2 regions of the Listeria grandensis genome follow, and region 1 is predicted to be linked to the other one. Evidence: riboswitches for the same ligand, from Rfam matches in the RefSeq annotation. Region 1 holds a riboswitch; the other holds the start of a gene.
What was found. A riboswitch is a leader RNA that binds a small molecule or an ion and turns the genes downstream of it on or off. The one in region 1 is predicted to bind thiamine pyrophosphate.

Region 1 (3,409 bases):
GATGGCAGACATACCGAACACGCGGCGTTCTTGAAAAGTTTTAATATCAGCTTGGATGCCAGCTCCACCGCCACTATCGGAACCCGCGATTGTCACTGCTTGCGGAAACATTCACCGTACCTCCTTTATGTTCGCCAATTTTGCTTGATCGTGTGTTTGCCATGATGCTAATTCATCGATGAATGCAACGCGGAAAGAGGCTGGTAAAGATTGATCCAGTTTCCTAGCAGCGTATTCTGAGGCAAGCGCATAGCTCGCTGATGCTGTGACAGTCGCTTCAAAATAGTCCTCTGTGATGCCAACAAAAGCGCCAATCACGCAGCTAAGCAGGCATCCCGAACCTGTAATCTGTGGCAAAAGTGGATCGCCGTTTTGAATGGTGACAACGCGCTCACCATCTGAAATCGTATCCACTGCACCACTGATCGCAACTACCGTTCGGTGTTTTCGCGCCACTTTTAGCGCAATATCAGCAGCACGTTCGGCGTCACCAAAACCTGCGTCCACGCCTCGCGACTGCCACTGAACATCCGCGATACTCGCCAGCTCGCCAATGTTCCCGCGGATAACAGCAAACTGAATCTCCGCCAGTAAACGTCGCACAGTTTCCCGTCTAAACGTTGTCGCACCAACACCGACAGGATCTAGTATCACCGGTTTTCCAGCAGCGTTCGCCGCCTTGCCAACAAGCAACATCGCCGCTACCAAATCGGCATTTAGCGTCCCAATATTAATCACAACCGCGTCAGCCATCTCACCTAGTTCCGTCATTTCCTCTACAGCCGCCGCCATAATCGGAGATGCCCCAATCGCAAGCAAGCCATTCGCCGAATCGTTCGCGACTACAATATTCGTAATCGTGTGCACCAGCGGATTTCGCGTCCGCACATCCTCAATAAGTTGCCAATTCGTCATCCAAATCACTCCTTTCGCCCCACGTTTCCTGACGCAACCCCATTTCCCAAAATGCTAACTCCGCGTAACTACTAATCCGAAAATCATCCTGCATCGCCACCAACTCGCTGTCTGGCAGAGTTTTTGCAATCCGATCCAGCAAATCCACTTGGCGTTGCAACCCTTTCGCATACTCTGCGTCCTGATAAATAGCCAACCACGCCTGATATAGCGGATCCGGACTAACCTGCCCCGCGTACTGCTCCCCAATTTCCCGGTACAACCAATAACACGGCAAAATTCCCGCCAAAATCCGACCTAGCGACTGCGATCCCGCGATCCGATACATATGAGATGTATAATGATAAGCCGCCGGACTTGGCACAATCCCTTCCAAATCCGCCATCTCAATCCCCACCGCTGGATAAAATATTTCCCGCATCCGAAGTTCCGAATTCTCCAAAGAAGCCAGCGACTGACTGAGCTCTATCATCGCCCCATAATCATCCGCATGCGCAATACCCAGCGCGATTACCTTCACATAATGCGTCAAATAATAATGATCCTGCAACAAATAATATCGAAATGCCTCCCGCTCCAAACTCCCGTCCGCCAATCGCTTCACAAACAAATGATCCTTACTCTGTTGCCAAATTTGACGATTCTCCACATGTAATTTTTCCGAAAAACGTACCATTTCCAATTCCTCCTTTTTCCATACAAAAAAACGCCCTTTCTCGCGCCAACCATAGCGTAAGAAAAGGCGTCATGATATGTAACATCAAGTTCCCCAATACTTCCCTACGCGAGTGCTAACTCAACAGGTTCAAAGGGTCCATGAATTATATTCATATCTCGGTCTTAAGTAAGACTCCCCCAGTATAAAATTCGGAACACAACACGCATTCCAAATCCAATTATTCGTTTTTCCAACCCAAGTGTACCACAAATAAATCGCATTCTCCAAAAAATACGCGTTATTCACTGAAAAAATGGGTATGGTGTTACTAAGGGGAAACCGACATAGACCAGAGAGGAAGGGAAGTCAAATGACAATCTATCATCGGATTTTAGTAGGTGTGGACGGCTCCAATGAAGCAGAAGAAGCTCTAAAACGAGGTATCCAGATCGCCAAAAAAGATGGAGCAACACTCGGTATCGGCTTTGTCGCGGATGTTCGCCGAATCGCGCCATTGATCGACTATGAGCAAACATATGCCAAAAAAGCCAAAGAATACGGCAAAGGCCTCGTCGAAATTTATAAGAATGAAGCAGAACAGCTCGGCATCGAAAATGTAGAAACGTTCGTCAAATTCGGAACACCAAAAACAACTTTTGTGAAGAAAATGATCGGGAAATTCGATCCCGATTTAGTGCTCGTCGGCTCCACTGGGCTAACTCCAACCGAGCAATTTATTTTGGGTAGTGTCTCAGATTATGTGGCCTCTCACGCGCCCTGCGACGTTATCGTTGTTCGCGGAAAGAACTGGCGTGATCGCAAATCAACCGAATAAAGCAGCAAAACCAAGTGGACAATAGGCATACCGCTTGGTTTTATTTATGCTATACTACAACTATGAATACCTCTACATAGAAAGAAGGAAAACGCACATGCAAAAAGGAAAAACTCCGGCTTCGCTTTACTTATTATTAGTTCTCGTTATGGCGAGTTGGGGATTGAACGTAACGGCAACAAAAGTTTTAGTCGCGCATTTCCCACCGATCACCATGACGTCTTTTCGAATTTTCACGGCCGCCGTTGCCGTTTTTATCTTCTTAATCGCGATTGGCAAATTTAGATTACCGACAAAGCGGGAACTTGGGTTTATTGCAGTGGGAAGCCTATTTAATATCGTACTTCACCATTATTTTTTAGCGTCTGGCCTCACGATGACAACTGGCACGAACGGCGGACTCATTTTAGGGATTGGACCTATTTTGACGGCGGTTTTAGCGGCAATTTTCTTGCGGGAAATCATCTCTGGCGCGCAACTGATTGGCTTGATTTCAGGACTTCTTGGCGTGTCGCTCATTGTACTCACTGGCGGACAGGGACTTTCCGGCGCCTCACTCGGAGACATCTATGTATTTATCGCAATTTTGTCGCAATGCTTTAGCTTCATTATTATTAAACGTGTGTCTAGAACGCTTGATACACGCCTCATGACGGCTTACATGCTACTCATCGGTTCCGTTTTTCTTTTTGGTACGAGCCTCGTCGAAGAACCGAATGGCCTCGCGCAGATGGGTGGACATTCAGGGATGATGTGGCTACTCTTCCTCGCTTCCGCCATCTTTGCAACCGCATTTGGAAACCTAATTTATAATTATGCAGTCGGACAGATTGGCCCATCCAAAACAGCGATTTTTATGAACCTGAATCCATTTTTCTCATTGATTGGCGCTTCTCTTTTCCTCAATGAACAGATCAGCTGGATGCAAGTGCTCGGTTTTCTGCTCATTATCATTGGTGTCATTCTTGGTTCCGGTGCACTGCCAGAATTAATTCGCGCCA
Region 2 (3,409 bases), on a different contig from region 1:
ACCACAGTCCCAGCGTTAGTTACTAATGATAAGATACAACTCCGCTCCAGTGCTGAGGGCGATTATATGGATTCTGCTGTCTATGATGCGATGCCAGCCCCCGAGATCACATCGCAACTTGTATGTGGGGCAACTACAGTTTCGGGCATAGCGACACCTGGATCACGAGTCGATGTTTGGGGGCAAGGCATAAAGCCCATAACAGTTTTAGCAAATAGCTATTCAGGTAGTTGGTCAGTAAGTGTTCCAGCGCTAATGACTGGGAATACTATGCAATTACGTGCCACTGTAGGGACTGTTTATGCAGATTCCAAGATTTATACCATTATGGTAAAGCCGGAGATAACATCCTCCCTTGCAGATGGAGATAATAAGGTAGCAGGAATATCATTAGCTGGCTCAAAAATAGAGGTTTCTGTCATGGCAAAAGGCAAGTTAAAGGAACGTGCGCTTGTTACATCAAATAACAAAGGTGAATGGGACGTTGGTATCCTGCCACTAAACCTCGGAGACACTGTTCAAGTTCGAGAAACATTAGGAACGGATACAGCAGAGTCTGAAATTTATAATGTACTCAAAAAACCGCGTATTACCTCACCTGCCGCAGCTGGTGAAACGACGCTTTCAGGAACTGCTGAGGCATCCGCTACTATTTTATTAACGCAAGACGGCGATAGTACGGTTAAATATCGAACCGTGGCAGACCAAAACGGTAACTGGTCAATACATCAAGACCTCAATGAAAATGTAGTTGGAGGGTGGCTAAAAGCTGGGCATACTGTATCTATTAAAGCAATAACAGACAGTCGCTATGCTAATTCAGATACCTATGTTATCCAGAACAAGCCCGTTATTACATCCCCGCTTACACCTGGTTTAACCAAAATATCAGGGACATCAGCACCAGAAGCACAGGTAGATATTTATATCGGCCAAGGCGCTAGCAGACCTAAAGTAGCTTCGACAACCTCCGATAGTTCAGGGCGTTGGACAACCGACATCCCAGCCTTACTGTCAGGAAATCAGGCACAACTTCGTGCGACAATCACCGTTGTCAAAATCAATGGTCAACCTATTCGTACAACGACTGGACCATTTTATCTTGATTCTGTTGTCTACACCATCACGAATCGTTAAGTAAAAGATAGTACCCCAAAGACACGATAAAACGGATTGTAACATCTCGTTCTGTCGTGTCTTTTTTACTGATCTTCCACAAATAATTTTATAGAAACAAGCTAAATATTTATTTCGGTAAAAATAACTTCGGTGTCGTCTTCATCAGAATCGTTACAACAATTCCTGCCACAACTACTGTTGCAATACAACTCGCCCCATTCATCACAATCGAGAAAATTTGTGCGGACCAGCCTTTAAAAGCGTAAGCGCCCCAGAATAGCACGCCAGCAAGATAATGCCAGAAATACCTCGCAACACCACCAATAATCATCGTTCCCCATGCCCAGCCAATCGCCTTACCAAGCTGTCCCTCTTTTAAATACCCACGCACTTGTACCGCAAAAACACCAGCAAACGCGATAAAGGCAAAGGCCACAACAAATTCAAGAAACCCCTGTAACGGGCTCAAAATATAGGCTTTTCCAGTTACAAAATGAAGCAACCCCCACAGTAAACCTGAAAAACCAGCAGCCCAAAAGCCGCGTCTAATTGCAATGATATACATTGGAATCATGCCAAGCGAAATCGAAAAAGAACTTCCAACATCGAGCGGAATAAAACTGAGCACCATTGCCAATGCTGCAAAAATAGCACATTCTAACAACGTCAATAATCGCGTATTACGCATAAAAAATACCCCTCTCTTTTTTTGGTAAAAAACGTACCGCAGAAGAAAGGAGTCATATCATCTAACTATGTATCAGATACCACTTCATTCGCCACAATCCCTACGCTCGTATTAACGAACAGGTTCAAAGGGTCAGATCTAAAAAAAGATCAATCTCAGCTAAAAGCCCCCCCTGTGGTAACGTCTTATTCATGAATAGATTATACTCTAGATAAATTGGCAACAAACGCTCGCATTTCACTAGTTTTGCGGTCTATCGTTCAAAGAATAATTTCTAATCATGGATATCCAAATAAACGAGCCTAAATTTGTAGTCTAGGCGACTTATTTGTTTATCTGATTTTTATTATAACAGTATTTTTTAGAAAGTCCAGTCCCCTGCTCTTTCCATGCATGCTTATTCGTGATAGAATAGGAGTAATTGCGTTTTTAGCATTCAATATGAAAATTTCAGCTGAATACGCGCGAATTTGGGAGGACGAAAATGTTAACTGTAAATAATGTATCTTTACGTTTTGGCGATAAAAAATTATTTGAAGATGTTTCAATTAAATTCACACCGGGGAACTGCTACGGCTTAATCGGTGCGAATGGTGCTGGTAAATCTACGTTCCTAAAAGTACTATCTGGTGAGCTCGATTCACAGAGCGGAAATGTCCATATTCCAGCTGGCGAACGCCTAACTGTTTTGAAACAAGATCATTTCCAATATGATGAGGAAGTTGTTCTAAAAACTGTTATCCGTGGCCACGATCAGTTGTTCAAAATCATGGAAGAGAAAGATGCCATTTACTCTAAAGAAGATTTCAGTGATGCGGACGGTATTCGTGCTGCGGAACTTGAGGGTGAATTCGCAGAGCTCGACGGTTGGGATGCTGAACCAGAAGCTGCTGTTTTACTTAGCGGCCTTGGTATTACGACAGATCTACATGATAAATTAATGAAAGACCTTACAGGTGGCGACAAAGTGAAAGTTTTGCTAGCACAAGCGCTGTTTGGTAAACCTGATATCTTGCTTCTCGATGAGCCGACCAACCATCTGGACATCAAAGCGATTCACTGGTTAGAAGAGTTCTTGATCAACTTTGAAAATACAGTTATCGTTGTTTCCCATGATCGTCACTTCCTGAATAAAGTATGTACGCATATTGCCGATCTTGATTTCAGCAAAATTAAGCTATACGTCGGTAACTATGATTTCTGGTATGAATCTAGTCAATTGGCACAAACAATGATGGGCGATCGCAATAAGAAGAAAGAAGAGAAAATCAAGGAATTAGAAGCCTTTATCGCACGTTTCTCGGCCAACGCTTCGAAATCAAAACAAGCGACCAGCCGTAAAAAAATGCTCGATAAAATCACGCTTGAGGATATCCAACCTTCTAGTCGTCGTTATCCATTCGTACAGTTCAACCCTGACCGCGAAGTTGGGAACGATCTACTCACCGTTACAAACCTATCAAAAACTATTGATGGCGTGAAAGTTCTGGATAACGTGAGCTTCATTATCAATCGTAATGACAAAGTTGCCCTTGTTGGTGACGATGAAGTTGCAAAAACGGTATTCTTCCAAATCCTTGCTGGCGAAATGGAACCAGATGA

Region 2: linked by a shared signal. The riboswitch ahead of thiT (energy-coupled thiamine transporter ThiT) and the one ahead of tenA (thiaminase II) in region 1 are both predicted to bind thiamine pyrophosphate.

The regions. Positions count from the first base shown of each region.
Region 1 is NZ_JAASUG010000009.1:78,167-81,575, forward strand. It holds gene thiD (bifunctional hydroxymethylpyrimidine kinase/phosphomethylpyrimidine kinase) at 1-111, opposite strand, end outside; gene thiM (hydroxyethylthiazole kinase) at 112-915, opposite strand; gene tenA (thiaminase II) at 893-1,591, opposite strand; TPP riboswitch at 1,676-1,782, opposite strand; gene HCJ54_RS12330 (universal stress protein) at 1,944-2,408, shown strand; gene HCJ54_RS12335 (DMT family transporter) at 2,506-3,409, shown strand, end outside.
Region 2 is NZ_JAASUG010000004.1:9,406-12,814, forward strand. It holds gene HCJ54_RS06580 (hypothetical protein) at 1-1,137, shown strand, start outside; gene thiT (energy-coupled thiamine transporter ThiT) at 1,247-1,807, opposite strand; TPP riboswitch at 1,887-1,990, opposite strand; gene HCJ54_RS06590 (ABC-F family ATP-binding cassette domain-containing protein) at 2,292-3,409, shown strand, end outside.